DNA from 2 places in the Pseudomonas frederiksbergensis genome. Region 1 is predicted to be linked to the other one. Evidence: predicted binding sites of a transcription regulator. Region 1 holds the regulator's gene; the other holds the start of a gene.
What was found. The regulator sigma-54, encoded in region 1, starts transcription at its own class of promoters, with help from an activator protein. The targets are predictions, from matches to a motif close to ANTGGCATNNANNTTGCTNT.
Positions count from the first base shown of each region.

Region 2: flgB (flagellar basal body rod protein FlgB) is a predicted target of sigma-54. The motif match lies at 1,946-1,965, and genes of this name have one in related genera.

Region 1 is NZ_CP017886.1:1,879,063-1,883,565, forward strand. It holds gene lptC (LPS export ABC transporter periplasmic protein LptC) at 1-485, shown strand, start outside; gene lptA (lipopolysaccharide transport periplasmic protein LptA) at 472-1,017, shown strand; gene lptB (LPS export ABC transporter ATP-binding protein) at 1,017-1,742, shown strand; gene BLL42_RS09370 (RNA polymerase factor sigma-54) at 1,926-3,419, shown strand; gene hpf (ribosome hibernation-promoting factor, HPF/YfiA family) at 3,529-3,837, shown strand; gene ptsN (PTS IIA-like nitrogen regulatory protein PtsN) at 3,850-4,314, shown strand; gene rapZ (RNase adapter RapZ) at 4,317-4,503, shown strand, end outside.
Region 2 is NZ_CP017886.1:4,403,448-4,407,950, forward strand. It holds gene BLL42_RS21050 (chemotaxis protein CheV) at 1-889, shown strand, start outside; gene cheR (protein-glutamate O-methyltransferase CheR) at 935-1,762, shown strand; gene flgB (flagellar basal body rod protein FlgB) at 2,007-2,414, shown strand; gene flgC (flagellar basal body rod protein FlgC) at 2,418-2,861, shown strand; gene flgD (flagellar hook assembly protein FlgD) at 2,877-3,605, shown strand; gene flgE (flagellar hook protein FlgE) at 3,637-4,503, shown strand, end outside.

The sequences.
Region 1 (4,503 bases):
AACGTTTTCTCGACAAACCGGTAGCGCACGTCGACGAGAGCCAGATCGACTACTACGCCATCAACGCCCACAGCGTGCAGTATCTGCCCGATGGTAAATTGCAGTACGACTTGACGTCCGACAAGGTCGAGCACATCAAAGCCACCGACATCACCCTGCTGACCAAGCCCGACCTGAACATGTACCGGGGCACTGCATTCCCCTGGCACGTCCAGAGCGAACGTGGCGAGGTCAATTCGGGCGGCACCGAAGTTGAATTGATCGACTCGGTACGTATCGCACGTACGGATGAGCAGAACCGTCCGATGCTGATTACCAGTAGTCGTATGACTGTATTCCCGCAACAGCAATATGCGCAGACCGAGCAAGCCGTTAGAATCGACGGCGCTGGTGGTGTATCGACTGGTAACGGAATGAAAGCGTATTTGAAAGACAGCAGGATACACCTGCTATCGAACGTAAGAGGACAGTATGAGGCTCGTTAAAACTCTCCCTATTTTGCTCAGTCTGGGCGCAGCACTGGGAAGCGTGAGCGCCTGGGCTCTGCCGAACGATAGCCAGCAACCCATTCGCATTCAGGCTGACGACGCTCAGCTGGATGACAAACAGGGCATCGCCACCTACAAAGGTGACGTGATCATCATCCAGGGCTCGATGAAAATCACCGGCAACACTGTGACCATCACCCGCACCAAAACCGGCGATATCGATGTCGTGACCTCGGTGGGCAACCTGGCGTATTTCGAGCAACTGCAGAAGGTTGGCGATCCGCAGCCGGTCAAGGGTTATGGGGTAACTATCCAGTACCATGCCGCGCAAAACCGCATCGTACTGATTGACCGCGCCAAGGTGATCAACGAAGGCAACACCACCGAAGGCGAGAAAATCGTCTACGACACCGTCAAGCAGGTTGCTAACGCAGGCCGCGCTACCGGCGCCTCGGTGACTGCGCCGCGCCCACGGGTCGACATGGTTATCCAGCCGAAAAAGAAAACCGACGAGCAGAAGGCCCAGTAATGGCAACTCTGAAAGCTCAGCATCTGGCCAAGAGCTACAAGAGCCGCCAGGTCGTGCGTGACGTCAGCCTGTCGATCGACAGCGGCCAGATCGTTGGCCTGCTTGGCCCGAACGGCGCCGGCAAGACGACCTGCTTCTACATGATCGTGGGCCTGGTTCAGGCCGATCAGGGGCGCGTACTGATCGACGACCTGGACGTCAGCCACCAGCCAATGCACGGGCGTGCACGAGCGGGTATCGGCTATCTGCCACAAGAAGCGTCGATCTTCCGCAAACTCTCGGTCGCCGACAACATCATGGCCATCCTCGAGACCCGCAAGGAACTCGACAAGGCCGGTCGTCGCAAAGAGCTGGAAAGCCTGCTGCAGGAATTCCACATCAACCACATCCGCGACAACCTCGGCATGAGCCTTTCCGGTGGCGAACGTCGCCGCGTGGAAATCGCTCGCGCCCTGGCCACGGCACCAAAATTCATCCTGCTCGACGAACCTTTCGCCGGCGTGGACCCGATTTCGGTGGGCGACATCAAGCAGATCATTCATCACCTCAAGGCCAAGGGTATCGGCGTGCTGATCACGGACCACAACGTTCGTGAAACCCTGGACATCTGCGAAACCGCCTACATCGTCAACGACGGCCAACTGATTGCCGAAGGCGACGCCGAAACCATCCTGGCCAACGACCTGGTCAAGGAAGTGTATCTGGGCCATGAGTTCCGCCTGTAAGCACTGAGGTGTCCGGTCAGTCGTCGGAGCGCTTGTCCCAATAAAAAACTAAACGTATTTATTGTTACAGCGCTCTAGGCAAACACTTCAGTTTCAGGCATATAATTTGCTTATGTTTGGCGCTCCGGCGCCCTGTAGTGGATGGCGCATGTGCGCCGGCGAATAAGGTGTTAAGCCCCTGCCATGAAACCATCGCTAGTCTTGAGAATGGGCCAGCAGCTGACGATGACACCGCAGCTGCAACAGGCCATCCGCCTGCTCCAATTGTCGACCCTGGACCTGCAACAGGAAATCCAGGAGGCATTGGAGTCCAATCCAATGCTCGAACGCCAGGAAGAAGGCGACGACTTCGATAACGCCGACCCGATGGCGGACAACATCGAGCAGAAACCCAATACCGATATCCAGGAACCCTCCTACCAGGAAACCGCCCCCACGGTAGATAACCTCGAGGAAGGCGACTGGAACGAGCGCATCCCTAACGAACTGCCGGTCGACACCGCTTGGGAAGACGTTTACCAGACCAGCGCCAGCAGCCTGCCGAGCAACGATGACGACGAATGGGACTTCACCACTCGCACCTCCGCCGGTGAGAGCCTGCAGAGCCATCTGCTCTGGCAATTGAACCTGGCGCCGATGTCCGACACCGATCGGCTGATCGCGGTGACCCTGATCGACTGCATCAACAACCAGGGCTATCTGGACGAAACCCTCGAGGAAATTCTCGAAGCCTTCGATCCGGAACTGGACATCGAGCTCGACGAGATCGAAGCCGTCCTGCATCGCATCCAGCAATTCGAGCCGGCCGGTATCGGTGCACGCAACCTCAGCGAATGCCTGTTGCTGCAACTGCGCCAATTATCCGCCAAGACCCCTTGGCTGGCCGAGGCCAAGCGCCTCGTCATCGATTACATCGACCTGCTGGGCAGCCGCGACTACAGCCAGCTGATGCGCCGCATGAAGCTCAAGGAAGATGAACTGCGCCAGGTCATCGAACTGGTACAGAGCCTCAACCCGCGTCCGGGCTCGCAAATCGAGTCCAGCGAAGCCGAGTACGTGGTTCCCGACGTCATCGTGCGCAAAGACAACGAGCGTTGGCTGGTCGAGCTGAACCAGGAGTCGGTTCCGCGTCTGCGCGTCAACCCGCAATACGCCGGTTTCGTCCGTCGCGCCGACACCAGCGCCGACAACACCTTCATGCGTAATCAGTTGCAGGAAGCGCGCTGGTTCATCAAGAGCCTGCAAAGCCGCAACGAAACCCTGATGAAAGTCGCCACCCAGATCGTCGAGCACCAGCGCGGCTTTCTTGAATATGGCGATGAGGCAATGAAGCCGTTGGTCCTGCATGACATCGCCGAAGCGGTCGGCATGCACGAATCGACGATTTCACGGGTGACCACGCAAAAATTCATGCATACCCCACGCGGTATTTATGAACTGAAGTACTTTTTCTCCAGCCACGTCAGCACCTCTGAAGGCGGTGAATGCTCGTCCACAGCGATCCGCGCGATCATCAAAAAACTGGTTGCCGCGGAAAATCAGAAAAAGCCGTTGAGTGACAGCAAGATCGCTGGTTTACTGGAGGCACAAGGCATTCAGGTGGCCCGTCGCACCGTCGCCAAGTACCGCGAGTCTCTGGGGATCGCGCCTTCGAGCGAACGCAAGCGATTGATGTGACGGGCTACGCCACAGCGTTCCAGGGTGTGTTCGAAAACTTTTCGGACACGCTCTAGTGGCAGGCAAACCAGCCTGCCACCTTATGCACTGGCAACGAAGGAGAAGCTGTATGCAAGTCAATATCAGTGGACACCAACTGGAAGTGACCGAACCCCTGCGCAAATACATCGGCGAAAAACTCGACCGATTGGAAAGGCATTTCGACAAGATCACCAACGTGCAGGTCACGATGACCGTCGAGAAGCTGTTGCAGAAAATCGAAGCCACGCTGCATATCCCCGGTGGAGAAGTGGTCGCCAACGCTGAGCATAACGACATGTATGCCGCGATTGACGCCCTGACCGACAAACTGGATCGCCAACTCAAAAAGCATAAGGAAAAGACCCAGGGCCAGCTCCAAGGCGCAACCGGTCGTTAATACTCCCAACCCATGATCCGACTTGAAAACATCCTGACCCCCGGCCGTTCTTTGGTGAACGTGCCGGGCGGCAGTAAAAAGAAAGCCCTCGAACAAATTGCCAACCTGATCGCCCGCGAAGTGCCGAGTCTGGCCATGCAGGATGTCTTCGAGAGCCTGGTCGCCCGTGAAAAACTTGGCTCCACCGGTTTTGGCAACGGCATCGCCATCCCACACTGCCGTCTCAAAGGCTGCGAGTCGCCCATCAGTGCCTTGATGCACCTGGACGCCCCTATAGATTTCGACGCCATCGATGGTGCTCCGGTCGACCTGCTGTTCGTTTTGCTGGTCCCGCAAGCCGCTACCGATGCGCACCTGGAGCTGCTCCGCCAGATCGCCAGCATGCTTGATCGTAAAGAAGTCCGCGATCGCCTGCGTAGCGCAAAAAGTAATGAAGCCTTGTACCAGGTTGTCCTCGACGAGCAGAACGGTCACTAATCATGCGCTTGATCATCGTCAGCGGCCGCTCTGGCTCAGGTAAAAGCACTGCCCTTGATGTACTGGAGGACAACGGCTACTACTGCATCGACAATCTGCCGGCCGGTCTGTTGCCAGAACTGGCCGAGCGCGCACTGGTTCATACCGAACTGGCGCAGCCACTGGTCGCTGTTTCCATCGATGCGCGTA
Region 2 (4,503 bases), 2.5 Mb from region 1:
AGGGCAGAATCGCCTGGAGCTGTTGTTGTTCCGTCTCGACGGCCAGCAGCTTTACGGGATCAACGTGTTCAAGGTTCGGGAGGTGCTGCAATGCCCCAAACTGACCGTGATGCCCAAGTCCAGTCCTGTCGTGTGCGGCGTGGCGAATATTCGGGGGGCAACCATTCCGATTCTGGATCTGGCAATGGCGACCGGCTCAGGCGGGTTGCGGGATCAAAGCAATCCTTTCGTGATCATTACGGAGTACAACACCAAGACCCAGGGGTTTCTGGTGAGGTCGGTCGAGCGGATCGTCAACATGAACTGGGAAGAGATCCATCCGCCGCCCAAGGGCACGGGTCGCGATCATTACCTGACCGCTGTGACTCGAGTCGACAATCAGTTAGTCGAAATCATCGACGTGGAAAAGGTCCTGGCGGAAGTTGCGCCAACCTCGGAGAACATTTCCTTCGGTGTGGTGGATGTCGAAACCCAGCACAAGGCGATTTCCTTGCGCGTGCTGACGGTCGATGACTCGTCGGTGGCGCGCAAACAGATCACGCGTTGTCTGCAGACGGTGGGGGTTGAAGTTGTTTCGTTGAACGACGGTCGGCAAGCGCTGGACTATCTGCGCAAACTGGTCGACGAAGGCAAGAAGCCGGAAGAGGAATTTTTGATGATGATTTCTGACATCGAAATGCCCGAAATGGACGGTTACACCCTTACAAGCGAGATCCGCAGCGACCCTCGCATGCAAAAGCTTCATATCATCCTGCATACTTCGTTGTCAGGTGTGTTCAATCAGGCGATGGTGAAGAAAGTCGGTGCCGATGACTTCCTTGCCAAATTCCGTCCTGATGACCTGGCATCCCGGGTAGTCGACCGGATCAAAGCAGCAGACAACAGCTAGTGGCCTTCGCTCCTGGCGGTCAACACGATTTAAGAGGCAGCATCATTGTCTACGGGTAATTTGGATTTCGAACAGTTCCGGGTCTTCCTGGAAAAGGCCTGTGGCATTTTGCTCGGTGAGAACAAGCAGTATCTGGTGTCGAGCCGTCTCAACAAACTGATGGAACAGCAAGGCATCAAGTCCTTGGGGGAGTTGGTGCAGCGCATGCAGACCCAGCCGCGCAGTGGTTTGCGCGAGATGGTGGTGGACGCGATGACGACGAACGAAACCCTCTGGTTTCGTGACACCTATCCGTTTGAAGTCTTGAAGAACAAAGTGCTGCCTGAGTCCATCAAGGCCAGTCCCGGGCAGCGTCTGCGGATCTGGTCGGCCGCGTGCTCGTCCGGGCAGGAACCGTATTCGCTCTCGATGTCGATCGACGAGTTCGAGCGGGTCAATATGGGGCAGTTGAAGATGGGGGTGCAGATCGTTGCCACCGACCTGTCCGGAACCATGTTGACCAACTGCAAGACTGGCGAGTACGACAGCCTGGCGATTGGTCGCGGTCTTTCGCCGGAGCGGCTGCAACGTTACTTCGATCCGAAAGGGCCGGGGCGATGGGCAATCAAGGCACCGATCAAGAGTCGGGTAGAGTTCCGCTCGTTCAACCTGCTGGACAGCTACGCCAGTCTCGGCAAGTTCGACATCGTGTTCTGCCGTAACGTGTTGATCTACTTCTCTGCCGAAGTGAAGAAAGACATCCTGATGCGGATTCACAGCACGCTGAAGCCGGGCGGTTATCTGTTCCTGGGGGCTTCCGAAGCATTGAACGGGTTGCCGGATCATTACCAAATGGTCCAGTGCAGCCCGGGGATCATCTACCAGGCGAAGTGATTGGTCGGTAGTCGGTACTGCATAAAAAAAACGGGAGTCCTCAAGGGCTCCCGTTTTTTTTTGCCTGCCAAATCTACTGCGGGAGGCGGCAGAAAAGCGGCAGGCGACGGAAATCAGTTGCCGCTTTTCTGGCATTGCCGCTTTGCCGCTGCCCGCAAAGCCCCGGTTTACGGGGTTTTATAAGCTGGCACGAGGCTTGCTACACCCCTGTTACGAAAAATCAGGTCACCCAAAGGTTTCCGACATGAGCATCAGCTTCGATAAAGCGCTCGGTATCCACGAACAAGCCCTGGGCTTCCGCGCTCAGCGTGCCGAAGTCCTGGCCAACAACATTGCCAACGCCGATACCCCGAACTACAAGGCTCGGGATCTGGACTTCTCGTCGGTGCTGGCTGCCCAGAGCGACAAGAACAAGAACGGCACCTTTGCTTTGAACATGACCAATAGCCGTCATATCGAAGCCCAAGGTCTGAGCAGTGGTGACGAGTCGTTGCTGTATCGCACGCCGATGCAACCGTCGATTGACCAAAATACCGTGGACGCCCAGCTGGAACAGTCGAACTACGCGGAAAACGCGGTCAACTTCCAGGCCAGCTTCACGCTGCTCAACAGCAAATTCAAAGGGCTGGTCTCAGCCCTGCGCGGGGAGTAATTCATGTCTCTGTCCAGTGTTTTCAACATTGCCGGTAGCGGCATGAGTGCTCAAACCACTCGCTTGAACACCGTCGCCAGTAACATCGCCAACGCCGAGACCGTCTCTTCGAGCATCGATCAGACCTACCGTGCTCGTCACCCGGTGTTCGCCACCATGTTCCAGGGCGGTCAGTCCGGTGGCAGCGATTCGCTGTTCCAGAATCAGGATGCTGCCGGCCAGGGCGTGCAGGTACTCGGCGTAGTCGAAGATCAAAGCAACCTCGAAGCACGCTACGAGCCGAACCATCCGGCGGCTGACGCCAAGGGTTACGTTTATTACCCCAACGTCAACGTGGTAGAGGAAATGGCTGACATGATTTCTGCCAGTCGTTCGTTCCAGACCAACGCGGAAATGATGAACACCGCCAAAACCATGATGCAGAAGGTCCTGACCCTCGGTCAGTGATAAGGGGCGACTTCGATGAGTGTTACCGATACCACCAGCAGCCTGAGCATGACCGACCTCCTGGCGAACTCTTCGGTCAAGAGCACCAGTACGGCTGCGAATGGCCTTGCCGCAGCCACGCAAAGTGCGACCGGCAGCAAGTCGTTGGGCAAGGATGCGTTCCTGCAATTGCTGGTGACGCAGTTGAAGAACCAGAACCCGCTTTCGCCGCAGGACAACGGCGCGTTCGTGGCTCAACTGGCGCAGTTCAGCAGCCTTGAAGGGATTACCTCCCTCAATACGACCGTGAGTTCCCTGGCCAGTAATTTCAGTTCTTCCCAAGCCTTGCAGGCTTCTTCTCTGGTGGGGCGTTCGGTGATTGCGCAAACCGGCACCGCCAAGATCAGCGACGCGAGCAAGGGCCTGACCGGTACGGTCAACCTGACATCGTCGATCTCCGACGGTACGGTGAAAATTAGCGACTCAAGCGGAAATGTCGTGAGAACCCTTAATTTGGGCAGCCAGCCTGCGGGCAGTGCCAGCTTCAGTTGGGACGGCAAGGACAGTAGCGGCGCTTTGGTTCCGGCGGGCACGTACACCTTCAAGGCCAATGCTCCGGTCAACGGCACGGCGACCGATCTGGCCACCTACCTGCCCGCAACAGTCAACAGCGTGACCATCAGTCAAACCGGTGGCGAGTTGATGCTCAATCTTGCAGGTCTGGGCGCCATCGCCCTGTCCAAAGTTCAAACCATTGGTATATAGAGCCAGCTAACGCGGCACAAAGGAGTGGAATATGTCTTTCAATATCGGCCTTAGCGGTCTCTATGCAGCCAACAAGCAACTGGATGTGACCGGTAACAACATCGCCAACGTCGCGACCTCTGGTTTCAAGTCCTCCCGCGCAGAATTCTCGGATGTCTACTCGGCGACCAAGCTGGGTAACGGCAGTAAAGTCGTCGGCAGTGGCGTACGCCTGGCCAACGTTTCCCAGCAGTTTACCCAAGGTGATATCAGCAACACCGGTAACGTGCTGGACATGGCCATCAACGGTTCGGGCTTCTTCACTCTGAGCAACAACGGCTCGACGTCCTACACCCGTGCCGGTACGTTCAAGGTCGACAAAAGCGGCTACGTTACCAACACCGACTACACCTCTCGTTTGCAGGGCTACGCGGCGGACGCCAATGGCAAGATCATCAATGGTGTGTTGACCGACCTGAAAATCGACACTTCGAACCTGGCACCAAAGCCGACGTCGACCGTGTCCTCGACGATCAACCTGAACTCGACCGCTGCGGTGATTGACGACACGATTCCCGCCAACACATTCGACCCGACCAACACCGCCACCTACACCAAGTCATTCAGTACGCCGATCTATGACAGTCAGGGCAACTCGCACGTCATGGATCAGTACATGGTGAAGACCGGTGCCAACACCTGGAAGACCTACACCCTGGTAGACGGTCGCAACCCGGATGCCACCGGCAGCGACCCGAAAGTCACCGCCCCGATCGCTACGACCATCACGTTCGATTCGTCCGGCAAACTGGTCTCGGTGGCCACGCCGCCTGCCACACCGGCAGCGCCTAACGTCGGTAACAGCATGACATTGGCTGGCTGGGTGCCCGGCAAGGTGACCAACGGTGTATGGGCCGCT